Regions from separate parts of the Ochrobactrum sp. Marseille-Q0166 genome, predicted to be linked through region 2. Evidence: predicted binding sites of a transcription regulator. Region 2 holds the regulator's gene; the other holds the start of a gene.

Region 1 (8,114 bases), 490 kb from region 2:
CACGCCAGTTGCAAATTTTCGCAACTGAAATGACAAACATCTCCCCAAGCCTTTTATCGAAGCCTGCGACCTTAGTTTTGTACAACCCGCAAAGACACGTTCCTATGTAGACCGCGTCACAAATAAACCAATGGAGATAAAGCAAGGCATATTCCAACAACGGCTGGCAAGCTTCGCCAATAAAACAGCCCCCACAAGCCCGATACGAGTGCGACAGGTGCTGTGTAAACGCAAAATATCATCAGGTATCCATCATTCCCCACACCAAAGAACACCAGGTAAAAGAAGAGAAACGCGGTAAAACATCCAAAAATCAGCGATATAATCGCCGAGATGCACCAATCCTTCCTTATCGTGTTCTCCATGAGCGAATTATGCCACGCAAACGCCCACTATGCGCCAACGCGAAAATACGTGCCGGCTGCTGATCCATAGCCCCCCGAGGTGGATGCATCACAAAAAGGAGTGGGAACTTTGAGCACAGCACCATCAAGTTTCAGGGTCAGTGGTCCGCCCTCTCCTTGATACACCGCTTCACCCGCGCTCTTTAGCTGAACCGTTCCTTCAAAGCTGCAGACCCAGCTACCATTGGCCTGATCTGCAACATCAATATTCACAGCGAGCTGAGTGGGCGATTTCTTCTCAACCTTGATGCTGCCCCACGCATTTTGCCAGTTGCCTTCAAGAGAGGAGCCGTTGGTGACCGAAATCCAATTGAATAGTTCCGCGCGTTGCTCGGTGCGATAATGCAAACCTTCAAGCCGCATTTCAGGGTTAGATAAATGGCTTTCGAATGCCTCTGAACGTTGCTTTAGAAAAGCTGTCTGATCTTCACGGAGCGCTTCTTTCAGGCCGGAATCTGACCGATCAATCAGGGCAGCATAAGCTATCGACATTGCGCGATCAGCTTCTGCAATCTCGCTGTGTGAACAAATCGCTTTCTCTGTTTTTGTAGAAGCTTTACCACAATCAAACCCAGCCTGAGCAAACGCAGTCATGGGTGCCAATGCAGAGATCCCCAACGCCAAACTTAAAACGGCAGAATATTTCACAGCATCAACCCTTTCACCGTTTGTCTGGACCAAGCTATTCCGCGGCCTGGAAAACAAAAGGTTTTTCTTCCACAAATGCATCGGAGGTTTCTCCGACAAGCACACGGCTCATATCAACGCCGACATCCAGCTTACGAACTTTTGCGCCCTCCGAAAAATCGAGCTTCTTGAGATCGACCCAGAACACATTCGGTGATGTCGCAGACTCCGCGTGGAAGGTCAAACTCTTGTGGTCTGCAACGACACGCCAGCGAGTCGTCGAAAGATTAGGCGCATCAGGCAGGCTAATGCCATAAGGCACCGATGCATTCCGGATCACACTAAAGACAGCAGAAGCCGCAATTCTTGGATCTTCAGTCTGCGTCACAGCGTTGACGTAGAAACCGGCACGAACAAACCGGTCTTCAGAGCGACCGCTACCTGGAAGAAAATTCAAGGAATCCACAGCGCTCCAATATTTCTGATTGGAAAGCTGGAAATCAAAAGGCGGATCATTTGTAACCACCTGATACGAGCGGTCATGATAGATTTTCAATTCCCCGCCAATCCATTCCAAAACAGCGCTGTCGCCAGAAGCGTCAGAAAGTGTGAGATGGAGGGGAGCAAGACTGCCCGGACGACCAGGAACTTCGCCGCTCACGACCTGGAACGGATGGCTGCGTGTATATTCTATTGCCTCAGCAACAGTTGGAAACTGATCGAGATAGAATTGCGCCCATATTGCCAGCGACATTCGCGGCGTCGCATCATCGTCTTTCGGAAACTGCGTTGCATTCAGCCATAACAGGCTTGCATTGAGGCCGGCTTCATTCAAGCCATCGACCGTCGAGATATCATAACCCGACACGGCAAGGCTGCCGTATTTCGAAGTCCACTCCATCGAGCGGGAGCCTGCTTCGCCATTACGCTTCATTCCGCGCGGGAAAACCCAGAAATTACTTACCATTGGATCTTTGAAATCCATATTGCGGCCAGTAAGAATGCGCCCGGCCTCCCCATGATAGACAATCCGCGTGCAGGCCTGGACTTCTGCCGTCATTAGCGCAGTCGCTGCGGTGAGCACGGCAAGGATACGTGTGAAGCGTGACATCTTGGACACCTATTCATCGATTAACGGGATATCGTATCGGCAGGGCTTTGTTACAGGCACATGAGCTAAGCGAAATATGTCGCTATACTCTATTGATGCGCCCAATCCGGATCAATGCCGTTCTTTCCCATAATACCGTAATCACCGCCGGTTTGGATAAACCAGATCGTAAAGACCGCACATAACAAAAAGAAGATACTTAGAGGGATCCTTACGCGTATCTTTGGCGATTTGCGTCTCAACGAGAAATAAACACCTGCACTCAACAAAGCAGATCCAATATAAGCTGCGATCATTCTCCGACCCCATTTCGGCAATATGCCATCTACGCTTAATCGCATTCAATCACTCCTGAAAGGGATAACTGCGAAGCAAAGCGACTTGTTGGAACGAGCACTCTGGAATCAATCAGCAAAAACTGGGCTTGAATTGGAGCGCATCCCGAAAAGGGTGAGGCGCCCTTGCAGAGAAACCAGGCCACCGAACTGTTCTCTGTCCGCGCTTCGATCAGAAAACGATGCGCGATAAATAAAAACTTAGGTCGCCGATCTAGGTCCGTCAGATCGAAACGCGTTCTAAAAGCGTCTGAGCCAAGCCGCAAACAGGGCAACTGGGCATCCGGTAATCAATGTGGATACCATTATTGGGACAGGTAATGGATCAAATATTCGCCCCGAGCCTACCATCCGTCGGCATTGCGATGACAGATAGGTCGCCTGTGCGCTCAGCCATAAGCCAGCTTTTGTGGATAAAACCCGTCTATTCAAGATGTTGGTACGCCCAAGGGGAATCGAACCCCTGTTTGCGCCGTGAGAGGGCGCCGTCCTGACCGCTAGACGATGGGCGCATGAAGCGCTTTTAATATAAAGTGCCATTCCCCAAATGAAAAGGGCAGCTTTTCTGCCGCCCACATTCAAATCTATTCAACATTACCAAGCTTGATGCGCCCGAGAATGCGCGATTCACGGTAATCATAAATAATAAGTTCCGTGCCGCCATCCGGCAAAAGCGTTTCAAGCGAAAGCTGATCACCAGACAGACTCTGCGATAACAGGCGCGTGCCTGGCGTCAGATCAATCTGTGATTCAATCAGTTTTGGAGGCTCAGGCTTAACAGGTGCAACAACCTGTCCCGGAATGTCTGATCGTGCCACTTCGGTCTCGGTGGTATCAGGCGCACGATTGATCTTGTAGACAACGGCGACAAGCACAGCCATAAGACCAATCAGCATGACACCGATGGACACCGCAAGCAGACGGATCATCTTGCGACGAACTTTCTCCATCGCTGGATCAAGCGGGGGTTCGGGCTGTTGTTGTTCCGGATAATAGCCCTGCTGATAGTCCTGATATCCCGAATCTTGTTGATTCTGATATCTCGGATAGTGTGGATCCTGCATTAAATGACTCCGGTTCATGCTCCCGCGTGGGCGCGTGATAACGAAGGGAAGAGACAATTGAAAGAACTAATTGCCGATCTCGATGCTGCGGGCAAAAGATTAGACCAGTGGCTGTCCGCAGCATTGGGGCCGGAACTCTCCCGCAGTCGCGTCCAGTCCCTGATTGCTGAAGGTCACGTGACCCTCGATGGTGCTCCCGCCAGCGGTGCAAAGCAAAAGCTGCGCGAAGGTATGAAGATTACCATCGTGCTGCCAGAGCCTGAACCAGCCGAACCGCAAGGCGAGAACATCCCGCTGGATATTCTCTACGAAGACGATGATCTCATCGTCATCAACAAGCCCGCAGGACTTGTTGTCCATCCGGGTAACGGCAACTGGACGGGAACGCTCGTCAATGCCCTCATATATCATTGTGGCGATAGCTTGTCCGGCATCGGGGGAATCCGCCGTCCCGGTATCGTTCACCGTCTCGACAAGGATACCAGCGGTGTCATGGTAGTCGCCAAAAATGATCACTCCCATCGCCATCTAAGCGAGCAGTTCGCAGATCATGGACGGACGGGCGATCTGGAACGCGCCTATCTCGCGCTCGTCTGGGGCATGACCGAACGCCCACAAGGCTATATCGATGCCCATCTTGGCCGTTCGCATCGCGACCGCACCAAACAGGCTGTCGTCAACGAAGAACGTGACGATGCGCGCCATGCCGTCACCCATTATTCGACAATTGAAAAATTCGCACCGCGTGAAGATGCGACGGCCTTGGCATCACTCGTCGAATGCCGGCTTGAGACCGGGCGCACGCACCAGATCCGTGTCCACATGGCGCATATCGGCCATCCGCTCGTCGGCGACATGGATTATGGCAGCGCTTACAAAACCAAGGCTAACAAACTGCCCGAGCCACTGAAAAACGCGGTGCAAGGCTTCCATCGTCAGGCGCTTCATGCCTTTTTGCTGGCATTCACCCATCCAACGACGGAAGAAATTATGCGCTTTGAGGCAGACGTGCCCGAAGATATGGAGCAGCTTCTGGAAAATTTTCGCCAGCACTCTATATAATGATGTAAGTTCTAACAGTTTCAGACAGCATGAATGAGCTTGTAAAAGCGAGGCTTAGGGGGCGGAAACACTATCTCCCAGCAGGTCACGGCCCTACAGGGAATCTTCTCTGGATTGGACAAATGTTCACATTCTAGTGACACATTGTTTCATGAGGTCAGAGATCGTGTTTTCGCCAAAATCATCCCTATATATGTAAGCTCACGTTGGAAGTGCAGGAGGCAGCCAGCGTGACAGGTTCGCCAAAAGGGAACCTGAAATTATAAAGGAGGGTGCTTTATGGCCCAGGTTAATCTCCCTAGCATTACATCTGGTGACGGTGGTCTAACCCGTTATCTGGAAGAAATTCGCCGCTTTCCAATGCTTCAGCCGCAGGAAGAATACATGCTGGCGAAGCGCTATCACGAACATACTGATCCGAAAGCTGCACATAAGCTGGTGACTAGCCATCTTCGCCTCGTCGCAAAGATTGCAATGGGCTATCGCGGTTATGGCTTGCCAATAGGCGAGGTCATCTCCGAAGGCAATGTCGGCCTGATGCAGGCAGTCAAGCGCTTTGAACCGGAACGCGGCTTCCGCCTGGCCACATATGCAATGTGGTGGATCAAGGCTTCGATCCAGGAATATATCCTGCGCTCGTGGAGCCTTGTGAAGATGGGTACGACTGCCAATCAGAAACGCCTGTTCTTCAATCTGCGCAAGATGAAGAGCAAAATTCAGGCGCTTGACGATGGGGATCTCAACCCGGATCAGGTCAAGCAGATTGCGACCAAGCTGAAGGTTAGCGAAGACGAAGTGGTCTCCATGAACCGCCGTCTGTCGGGCGACGCTTCGCTTAATGCGCCGCTGCGCGCAGCCGAAGGTGAATCGGGCGAATGGCAGGATTGGCTCGTGGACGACAGCAGCAGTCAGGAACAGATTCTAATTGAACAGGACGAACTGGAAAGCCGCCGCTCGCTGCTTGAACAGGCCATGGACACGCTCAACGAGCGTGAACGTCGCATCTTTGAAGCCCGCCGCCTTTCGGAAGATCCAATGACGCTGGAAGACCTTTCCGGTGAATTTGGCATCAGCCGTGAACGCGTGCGCCAGATCGAAGTGCGGGCCTTTGAAAAAGTACAGGCTGCCGTCAAGGCTGCAGCTTTCAAGCAGCAGAAGGCTTTGAACCATGTTGAAGAAGCTCACGCCTGAAACTGATGTTCTTCAGCCCCATCTACTGCCGCAAAGTGGGAAACCGTTTTGCGGCAGTTTGCTTTTGAAGAGTCTCAAGAAAGATATCGCCTGATTTTGAGACGAAATCGCATTTTGATCCACGGGAGCGTCGTCCGATGCAACCTGTCATCCAACCGATAAAAAAACGTCAAATAACTGTAATGGAATGGCTTTAGGCAACGTGAGGTGTTTCACCGAAACCTGAAGGTCTCCCATGAAAAAGCTCCTGCTTGCTGCAATGCTCGCTCTGACTGCTGCAACCGCTGTATCTGCGTCTGAATATGTCTCCTATCTGGACTACCCTCAGAAAGAGCAGGACGGAAAAGAATTCTTCACTGCCATTGAAATTCCACAAGGCAGCTTCACCAAGTACGAAATCAACGACAAGACCGGCCACATCATCGTCGATCGCTATCAGTCGATGCCGGTCGTTTATCCAGCCAATTACGGCTCCATAACCAGCACGCTGGCAGGCGACGGCGATCCGCTTGACGCGCTCGTCTACACCCGCGAACCAATCGTTCCGGGTGCAATCATCAAGGTTCGTCCAATCGGCGTTCTCAAGATGATCGACGGTGGTGAAACGGACGACAAGATCGTCGCTGTCCCGACCTCTAAAATCGACCCAACCTACGACAATATCAAGGAGATTGCTGATCTGCCAAAGATCGAGCAGCAGCGCCTTGAAGCTTTTTTCCGCGTTTACAAACAATTGCCTGAAGGCCGGAAAGCGGTCGAACTCCGCGGCTTCGATACTGCTGAAACTGCAGCAAACGAAGTGGCCAAAGCCATCAAGGCTTTTTCTGAAAAGAAATAATCAAGCTATATATCGCTGAAACAAAAAGGCCGCTCAAAGCGGCCTTTTTGCTATTTCGTGTCGTTTAGCTCGCACCCAGAACGTCATTGAAGACTTTCTCGCCCGGAATGCCCTTTTCAAGGCTGATCAGAGCGCGCCGCCCGTTGCGATAAGAGATCGGAATATCGATCCACTGCAAACGGCGCATCAGAGAAAGATTGGTATCCTGTGCGGTCTTTGCGTCATTTAGCCAGATAATGAAGAAGTTGTCCGCTATCTTGGAAGGTACAGCAATCAGTGGATTACCAGCTGCCTGTTCCGTATCTTTGAATGTGATACGCTGGACGTTATCAACGGCACCTCCAGCAAAGTCATCTGGCACAGTGAATACCATCTCAATCAGATGGCTGGCGGGAATGGACTGGTCGGTATTTTTGCGAATCGTCAGCTTAAGCTCGGCCTTGGTATCCGGCATCGTGATCGTACCACGAATTGCAGGCGCAGCAGGTTCACCCTCGCTTGGGCTTTCCTCAATTTCCGACCAGACGACGGTTCCACGCTCTACCGACCCCGTTTCCGTACCACCGCGTTCCTCATAAAGAAGCGCCTGTTGGCCAACGGCAACAGCCTGCTGACTTTGTGGCTGGTTCGGTGAATTGGTCTGTTCTGCACCCGGCGTTGAGGCAGCGGTAGATTTCCCCTCACCGAGGCTGGCCTGTCCACCGGCTGGACCTTCGTCTGTCTCGCTGCCGTCCGGCATCAGACGTTGAGTCATCTTCTGTTCTTCAGGTGGCGTCTGTGGCTGGTCAGCACCCGCAGTCTGTCCGGCCGGTGGCACCTGCTGTTCAGGCTGCTGCGTCGTACCACTGTCACCGCTGGCCGGTGCATCGCTGCGGCCAAGACTTGATGCCAGTTCCTGAAGTTTGTCCTTGTTACTCCAAGCAACATAACCGCCAGCACCAAGGGCAAGCACAACAACTAGGCCAATAATCAGGCCTGTAGAAGAACGCTTTTGTTTCGGGCTGCTGCGTTCTACATATTCGCTGCGGCGTGAAAAAGTCTTATCGTCCGTATGATCCGGCTCGCGCTCGACACCCCAATCATCGCGACGAGCGTGCTGAGCCTGCGATGTTTCTTCTTCGCGCTCGTAATCGCGGTCAGAGTAGTGGTGCTCAGTCGCAATCTGCGGTTCGCGGTCTGCATGAGAAGGCATGTTTGCCGCACGCGTTGATTCGTGCAGAAACTCTTCGAGCGGATCAGTCTGGGGCTCGTCAAGGGGCGGCGTGGAAGCTGGAGGCGCATAAAAGGCTTCAACTTCTTCAATAGCATCCTCGAGGATTTTGCGCTGGCGAACAGCCACAACTTGCGAGGCGTTCGCCGTCACAAGCTTCTGTTCAATCGTCGCACGTGCTTTTGCATAGACACGCTGACGCAGCTCAGGCGATTTGTCTGCCTGCGCATCAATTGTCTTTTTCAGAACCGCTACAAAATCCGCCATGCCGT
Region 2 (8,114 bases):
AGAATATGCCAAGAAGAACCGCCTGACTGACCTCATTGAAGTCAACATTAACAATCTCGCTGCTGTGCCATCGATTGTTTTCGGTTTGCTTGGGCTTGCGGTGTTCATCAATTTCTTCAATCTGCCGCGTTCGGCGTCTATCGTTGGTGGTCTGGTGCTGACACTGATGACGCTTCCAACCATCATCATTGCGACACGCTCTGCACTTCGTGCTGTGCCGCCATCAATTCGTTCTGCCGCGCTTGGTCTTGGCGCATCGAAAACGCAGATGGTGTTCCACCACGTGCTGCCACTCGCAGCCCCCGGCATTCTGACCGGAACGATTATCGGCCTTGCCCAAGCGCTGGGTGAAACCGCACCGCTACTACTGATCGGCATGGTGGCTTTCGTTGCCAATATGCCTGCAACCCCAATGGATCCTGCTACGGCTCTGCCTGTGCAGATTTTCATGTGGGCTAATGAAGCCGAGCGTGCCTTTGTAGAACGGACATCAGGCGCTATTATCGTCTTGCTCCTGTTCCTGGCAGTTATGAACATTGCAGCAATTATTCTGCGCCGCCGCTTTGAGCGCCGCTGGTAAACGGGAGAGAAATGATGAATCTCATGACCGAAAGATCTCTCGAAAAAGCCGTAGGAGAAAAAATGAACACCAACGCCCCTTCGATCAAAATGCGTGGCGACAAGGTCTGTGTGTTCTATGGCGAAAAACAGGCTCTGTTTGAAGTCGATCTGGACGTACCGGAAAAGATGGTGACAGCATTGATCGGCCCTTCTGGTTGTGGCAAATCCACCTTCCTTCGTTCGCTCAACCGGATGAACGATACAATCGAAGGCTGTCGTATCACCGGCAAGATTACGCTCGACAATGAAGACATCTATGATCCGAAGATTGATGTCGTTGAACTGCGGGCCCGCGTTGGTATGGTGTTCCAAAAGCCAAACCCATTTCCAAAATCCATTTTTGAAAACGTGGCCTATGGCCCACGTATTCATGGACTGGCTCGTAATAAGACAGACCTCGAAGAAATCGTTGTCACAAGCCTGAAGAAGGCCAGTCTTTTTGAAGAGGTGAAGGATCGCCTGCACGATGCTGGAACCGGCCTGTCCGGCGGTCAGCAGCAACGTCTGTGCATTGCGCGTGCGATTGCGGTCAGCCCTGAAGTGATCCTCATGGATGAACCTTGCTCGGCACTCGATCCGATTGCAACGGCCAAGGTCGAAGAGCTGATCGACGAGCTGCGTCAGAACTATACCATCGTCATCGTGACCCACTCGATGCAGCAGGCTGCACGTGTTTCACAGCGTACCGCCATGTTCCATCTGGGCAATCTGGTGGAAGTTGGCGACACCGACGTGATGTTCACAGCGCCGACAGAAAAGCGCACGCAGGACTACATCACTGGTCGTTTTGGCTAAACAATATTTTGGCAAAGGCGCGAACCGACGGTGGTTCCGCTTCCTGCATTTTTAATCAGAGGTCCATCATGGCGTCTCAGCATACTGTTAGCGCATACGACGAAGAACTTCAGTTCCTAACCCACAAGATTGCCGAAATGGGCGGTCATGCGGAACGCATGGTCGAGCAATCTGTTGCGGCGATTGTCAATGCCGACAACGCATTGGCGCAGCGGGTTATCTCCGACGATCTCATCCTCGATGCAAGCGAGCGCGAGATTGATGACAAGGCCGTAATGATCATCGCCAAGCGTCAGCCAATGGCGGTTGATTTGCGGGAAATCATTGGCTCCATCCGTATTTCAGCCGATCTGGAGCGTGTAGGGGATCTCGGCAAGAATATTGCCAAGCGCGTTGCCGCCGTTTCGGAATCGCGTCAACCGGGCAAGCTTTACCGGGGACTTGAAACCTTGGCAGAGCTTGCTCTGACGCAGCTCAAAGACGTTCTCGACGCCTATGCGACACGTTCAGTCCAGCAGATCAATATCGTCCGCGATCGTGACGATGAAATCGACGCGATGTACACGTCGCTGTTTCGCGAACTTCTGACCTATATGATGGAAGACCCGCGTAACATTTCGGCCTGCACGCATCTTCTGTTCTGCGCCAAGAACATAGAGCGTATTGGCGACCATGCCACCAATATTGCTGAAACGGTCTATTACATTGTGACTGGCCTTCAAATGCCTGCAGAACGCCCGAAAGAAGATCTGAGCCACGGTATTGTCGTGGATGAGGCTCGTAAATCCTGAACGCATGGCTTGCTGTAACCATCCAGTGAGCCATTGGAATATGTAAAAAAGCGCGGCGGCACGCGGTCGAACGGGGGAATTGCATGTGCCACCAGGCTTAACTCTATAGGAAACACTGCATGTCACAGGCACCCAAGATTGCTGTGGTTGAAGACGAAGAAGCGTTGAGCGTGCTGTTGCGCTATAACCTCGAAGCCGAGGGATATCACGTCGATACGATATTGCGCGGCGATGAAGCAGAGATTGCGCTGCGTGAAAACGTGCCGGACCTTCTTATTCTCGATTGGATGTTGCCCGGGGTTTCGGGCATCGAGCTATGCCGCCGCTTGCGTCAATGGCCAGAAACCGAGCGGCTGCCGGTGATCATGCTGACGGCGCGCGGCGAAGAAAGCGAGCGCGTTCGGGGCTTGAGTGTTGGTGCCGATGATTATGTGGTGAAGCCTTTTTCGACACCGGAACTGCTGGCGCGCGTCAAAGCCATGCTGCGTCGTGCCAATCCGAGTGTTCTCTCGCATGTGCTTAAAGTTGGCGAGCTTGTGCTCGACCGTCAGCAGCATCGTGTTTATCGCAAGGAAAAAGAAATTCGTCTTGGACCGACAGAGTTCCGTTTACTCGAATATTTCATGATGTCTCCGGGACGGGTCTTTTCGCGCAGTCAGCTATTGGATGGCGTCTGGGGACCGGATATTTATGTTGATGACCGCACCGTCGATGTCCATGTGGGGCGTCTGCGCAAGGCAATCAATATTGGCCGTACACTCGATCCGATCCGCACGGTTCGCGGTGCAGGCTATTCATTTGGGTGATCATTTAGGATTATTCGAAGCTTGATGATGGTCCGTTGCCTGACTGGCGGCGGGCTTTTTTCTATTGGAAAACTCATTCCGATTCGTAATTTTTAAGGGAAAACGGTTCCATAATCACACATGTCACACGATGTTACAGATTATTTCACAAAGTTGACCAAAGGTAAGCAGGTTCTTGTATGCGAAATTATTTCTGGTTTTTTCATAGTCGATTTCTGAGGCTTAGTAGGATGTTAAAGCTTTAACGAATTAAGGCAGTCATATGGTGCGTATCGTATGGTAAATGAATCGCGTGTAATCAACAGCTTATGAGTTTTGAATAAATACTTTAACTATTTATTAATAATTTAGAATGGCTTAGCACATAAGGGTAAGCGGAGATTCGAGTTGCTGAAGCTGTGTTTTCCGCAATAACTCCGATTTTGAAATATGATTTTTTGCCTTGTTTTTGCCTAAAAATCCGCAATCCTTGCACGGCAAGAAGATTAGCAAGACGTTTGAATTTTAGTTTTCGTTCGATTTGGCTTGAACGCCAGCCTGATGTAGCGGCTTTTTTTGAAGTGCTTTCAAGAAGTGAAATCAGACTGGATCAATTAAGGGTCGTAATGATGCAAATTAAGAGATTGAGCCTTTGACGCGCGCTTCCACAAAGAAACCATTGGTTATTCTGGGTTTGCTCGCGGCACCATTTTTGGTGGCGGGTTGCACGACGACCAGTGGTACGACCAAGACAAAAACCGAAAAGACGGCGGCCAGCCACGTCAAGACGGTCAATGGCGTCAAGACTTTCACATACACCGCCAGAGACAGGGAATGCCTCGAGCGTGCGATGTTCTTTGAATCGAACCGTTCGAGTCCTGATGGTCTGATGGCCGTTGGTACGGTGGTTATGAACCGCCTCGCATCAGGGAGCTATCCGGATACGATTTGCGGCGTTGTCGGTCAGAAGAACCAGTTCGCTCCCGGCGTTCTGACCCGTAAAATGAATTCAAAGGCTCTGCCGGATGTTCAGGCTGCAGCCGATGCTGTGCTTAAGGGTAAGCGCCATCCGTCCCTGAAGAACTCGATGTTCTTCCATACCGCGGGGCTCAAATTCCCTTATAATAACATGCACTATGTCCTGGTCGCCGGTGGAAATTCTTTCTACGAAAAGCGTGGTCGTGACGGTGAATTGCAGAACCCGGTTCCCCAGACGCCTTACAATCTCGCTTACGTATCAACGCCACAGTCGCCCTCTATGCCTGAAGGACCGTTTTATAACGTGACGACACAGCAGGATGGGACTGTTCCAGAGGCTCAGCCAACGGTACAGGTCGCTTTGGCTGAAGCTGCAAAGACCAACGAGGCACAGCAAAACGGTGGTGTCGGTCCACAGGCGCGTGGTGATCGACTGGCGACACTTCCTGTGAAACCTGCTGAAAAGCCTGGTCTGATGCAGGTTGCAAGTTATCAGCCGACTTTTGGTGAAACAGCGCCATCTGTACAGAATGTGTCACTGGGATATGCTGCCGACAAGAAGCATGTAGATGCCATAGGCGCAATGCTTCTCGCGCAGGAACGCCCGGAATCGCCGCTCTGAGAATTCTGTTGAACGAGAAATTGAAAAGCGCCCTTGAGAGGGCGCTTTTTTCATTTCACAGGCACTGCTACCGGAACGGGCTGATAAATTACCATCGGCCTGTCGTAGAAATCAGCTCTGTTCTGCCATTCGCGACGATCTGCGCGGCGGTCGAGATCAAGCCGCATCAGGCAATTCGCAAATGCGTCCGATTTCTGTTTAAAACCGTAGCCGCGACAAGCCTGTTCGTCGGCGGCGCGGCGTTGTTCTGGTGTCATGGTCTGACAACCAGCAAGCAGGCCAGCCACACCGAGGATAATAAGCACGCTTTTCTTCATAGCCGTTGCTCTCATTGAATAAAAGTTTCAATCGACCGCGATTTGAATATAGCGCAGTGGCGTGAAAAAGCGCAGTGAAATTAAGCCATTTTTCCTGGCACGTTCTGAAAAGTGCGAAGCAGTTTTCAGACAAGATTTGCGCCCAAAAGGAGTTAAGGCGCTTATCTGATGCAATTAGATTGAAAAGCGCTCTAAACTGCCACTGATTCTTTCAAACACGAGGCTTGCAGCCATATGGCACATGACAATAATGCTCCCGTCATCGATCCGGTAAAACTCGAACGTCTGGCCGAAGTTGCCGTGCGCGTCGGGCTGCAATTGCGGGAGGGGCAGGATCTGGTCATCACGGCACCTGTCGTGGCCCTGCCGCTGGTGCGTCTGATCGCAAAACACGCCTATAAGGCCGGAGCAGGCGTTGTAACGCCATTTTTCTCCGATGATGCAATCGCGCTGGCACGGTATGAAAATGCGTCGGATGAGAGTTTTGATCGCGCCGCTGGCTGGCTCTATGAAGGTATGGCCAAGGCTTATGCCAATGGTGCAGCACGTCTGGCTATCGCTGCCGACAATCCAATGCTGTTGTCTGCCCAAGACCCTGCAAAGGTTTCACGCGCCAACCGCGCTAATTCGAAAGCCTACCAGCCAGCGCTGGAAAAGATTGCCGGTTTCGACATCAACTGGAATATAGTTTCCTATCCTAACCCGGAATGGGCGAAGCTGATGTTCCCCGATGATGCAGAAGATGTTGCGACCCGCAAATTGGCCGATGCGATTTTTGCAGCCTCCCGCGTCGATGTCGCCGATCCGGTTGGTGCATGGGCTGCACATAACGCCGCATTGCGAACCCGCACGCGCTTCCTGAATGGTAAGGCTTACAGCGCGCTGCATTTCAAGGGACCGGGCACAGACTTGACGGTTGGTCTTGCCGATGGCCATGAATGGCATGGTGGTGCCTCCACCGCCAAGAATGGCATTACCTGCAACCCGAATATCCCGACCGAAGAAGTCTTCACTACACCACATGCGCTGCGCGTTGAGGGCTATGTATCGAGCACCAAGCCGCTGTCGCATCAGGGTACGCTGATCGATAATATCTCCGTGCGCTTTGAAGGCGGACGCATTGTCGAAGCCAGGGCCAGCCGTGGCGAAGAGGTGCTGAACAAAGTTCTGGATACCGACGAGGGCGCACGTCGTCTCGGTGAAGTCGCACTTGTTCCGCATTCCTCGCCAATTTCGCAGAGTGGGCTTCTGTTCTATAACACGTTGTTTGATGAAAATGCGGCCAGCCACATCGCGCTCGGCCAGTGCTATTCGAAATGTTTTGTTGATGGTGCAAATCTGTCGCCGGAACAGATCAAAGCGCAGGGCGGCAATTCAAGCCTTATCCACATCGACTGGATGATCGGTTCCGACAAGATCGATGTTGATGGCATCAACGCGGATGGCAGCAGCGAGCCTGTCATGCGCGGCGGCGAATGGGCCAAATGATTGTTTCAAATGAAAAGCCCGGCTTTAAGCCGGGCTTTTTAAGGTCCTCAAGGCACCAAAATCAGTTCTTTTCCTGAACGTGGGCTTCCAGGAACCACAGCGCCTTGTCCAAGCTTCGCGATGCCGCAGTGAAGATATCCGCAGTGGTATCGTCGCCTGCCTCATCGGCATCTTTGATTGACTGACGCACGAGGTTGGCAACATCACCATAGCGTTCGATCAGTGCTGCCAAATGATCGTGTACAGCATAGATATCGGTCGGATAGGCCTTGAGTTTGGAATCTTTCGCGACAACCTGTGTCGTGCCATAGGCTGTACCGCCAAGTTGCACAGCGCGCTCCGCAATCGTGTCCACATGATCGTCGAGATCACTACGGAATGTATCAAGCAATTCATGCACCGCGATAAACTGCGGACCCTTGAGGTTCCAGTGCGCCTGTTTGGTGATGAGGGCAAGATCAATGGTCGCTGCCAGATTTTCATTCAGCAGTGCTATCATCGTAGTCTTGGTATTGGAGGGAAGGTCGTTGCGGGTTGCATGCATCGACTTCTTGGACATTTGATCCTCATATCCTTTGCACGATCCGACTCATCTATCAGTGACTGATATATCCCTGAGTGAAAGCAGATTAGCTTTCTTAAACCGCCCCCGCCGGATCTCCATATAAGGCCGGTTTGGATAGGGTCATTGAATTCACCCCCACATCCAGTTTTAAAACGCTTGTCTCAGCAATTTGTTCCCGCAAGCTCCGTTAAATTTTCATCATTTCATGTGTTTTGCTTGTCGCAGGACGATTTCTGATTTACCCGATGGCTCATGAAGATACTTGCCCTCGATACCGCCTCTTCCTGGTGTGCTGCCGCAGTCTATGATTCTGGCAATGATACGGTTCTAGCTGAAGTTAGCCAGAATATCGGCAAGGGCCATGCCGAAGTCCTGATGGACTATATAGAGCAGGCAATGACGCAGTCCGGAATTACTATGGCTGATCTTGATCGTGTTGCCGTCAATGTTGGTCCCGGTTCCTTTACCGGCGTGCGGATTGGCGTGTCGGCTGCACGTGGTTTTGCACTCGCGCTTGGCTGTCCGGCTATTGGAGTGAGTGCGTTTGATGCGCTTGCATCGGACGTGACAGTCAGCCATCCCGGTCAGCCTGTTCTGGTTCTGCTGGAAGCGCATCGCGGCGAGATTTATGCTCAAGCCTTTGGTGCTGACGCAGTGGCCGTAACGGGTCCGATGGTGCTCGCGCGTGAGGAAGCGCTGGCGCTTATTCAGCGACAGCCTTCCGACACGGTTCTGGTGGGGTCGGCTGCTATGGCACTCAATGACACTCTTGCAGCTTCTTTCAGTGTTGCGCGCGTTGAGCCGACAGCACGTATCGGTACTTATGCAAAGATCGCAGCCTTGCATGAGCCGGGGGAGGCACCAAAGCCGCTTTACATGCGAGGCCCTGATGTGAAGCCACAGTCGGGTTTTGCACTGCCGCGCAAGGCGGGTGAGGAATAGCGTCATGATGAGCTTTGTGCTTGGGCGCTTTGGCCGTAGACCCGTTTCGATTGAGCCGCTGTGCGTACAGGATAGTGGCGAAATTCAGCGTATTCATGTGCTGGCTTTTCATCATGGCTGGAGTTCGGATGATTTCCGTTCGCTCATTGCACAGGATTCGGTATTTGGCTTTGTTGCGAGACCCGAGGGCAAGCCCGGCGAGGCTTGCGG

What was found. The regulator PhoB, encoded in region 2, activates phosphate uptake and scavenging genes when phosphate is short. The targets are predictions, from matches to a motif close to TGTCATNNANCTGTCAT.
Region 1: H5024_RS03545 (inorganic diphosphatase) is a predicted target of PhoB. The motif match lies at 5,962-5,978, and genes of this name have one in related genera.

The regions. Positions count from the first base shown of each region.
Region 1 is NZ_JACJUO010000001.1:750,032-758,145, reverse strand. It holds gene H5024_RS03575 (lysozyme inhibitor LprI family protein) at 393-1,085, opposite strand; gene H5024_RS03570 (linear amide C-N hydrolase) at 1,087-2,142, opposite strand; tRNA gene H5024_RS03565 (tRNA-Glu) at 2,915-2,989, opposite strand; gene H5024_RS03560 (hypothetical protein) at 3,062-3,541, opposite strand; gene H5024_RS03555 (RluA family pseudouridine synthase) at 3,545-4,603, shown strand; gene rpoH (RNA polymerase sigma factor RpoH) at 4,883-5,794, shown strand; gene H5024_RS03545 (inorganic diphosphatase) at 6,030-6,632, shown strand; gene H5024_RS03540 (transcriptional regulator) at 6,697-8,109, opposite strand.
Region 2 is NZ_JACJUO010000001.1:262,499-270,612, reverse strand. It holds gene pstA (phosphate ABC transporter permease PstA) at 1-580, shown strand, start outside; gene pstB (phosphate ABC transporter ATP-binding protein PstB) at 643-1,416, shown strand; gene phoU (phosphate signaling complex protein PhoU) at 1,485-2,207, shown strand; gene phoB (phosphate regulon transcriptional regulator PhoB) at 2,327-3,013, shown strand; gene H5024_RS01225 (cell wall hydrolase) at 3,645-4,592, shown strand; gene H5024_RS01220 (hypothetical protein) at 4,643-4,909, opposite strand; gene H5024_RS01215 (aminopeptidase) at 5,144-6,397, shown strand; gene dps (DNA starvation/stationary phase protection protein Dps) at 6,459-6,956, opposite strand; gene tsaB (tRNA (adenosine(37)-N6)-threonylcarbamoyltransferase complex dimerization subunit type 1 TsaB) at 7,215-7,904, shown strand; gene rimI (ribosomal protein S18-alanine N-acetyltransferase) at 7,909-8,114, shown strand, end outside.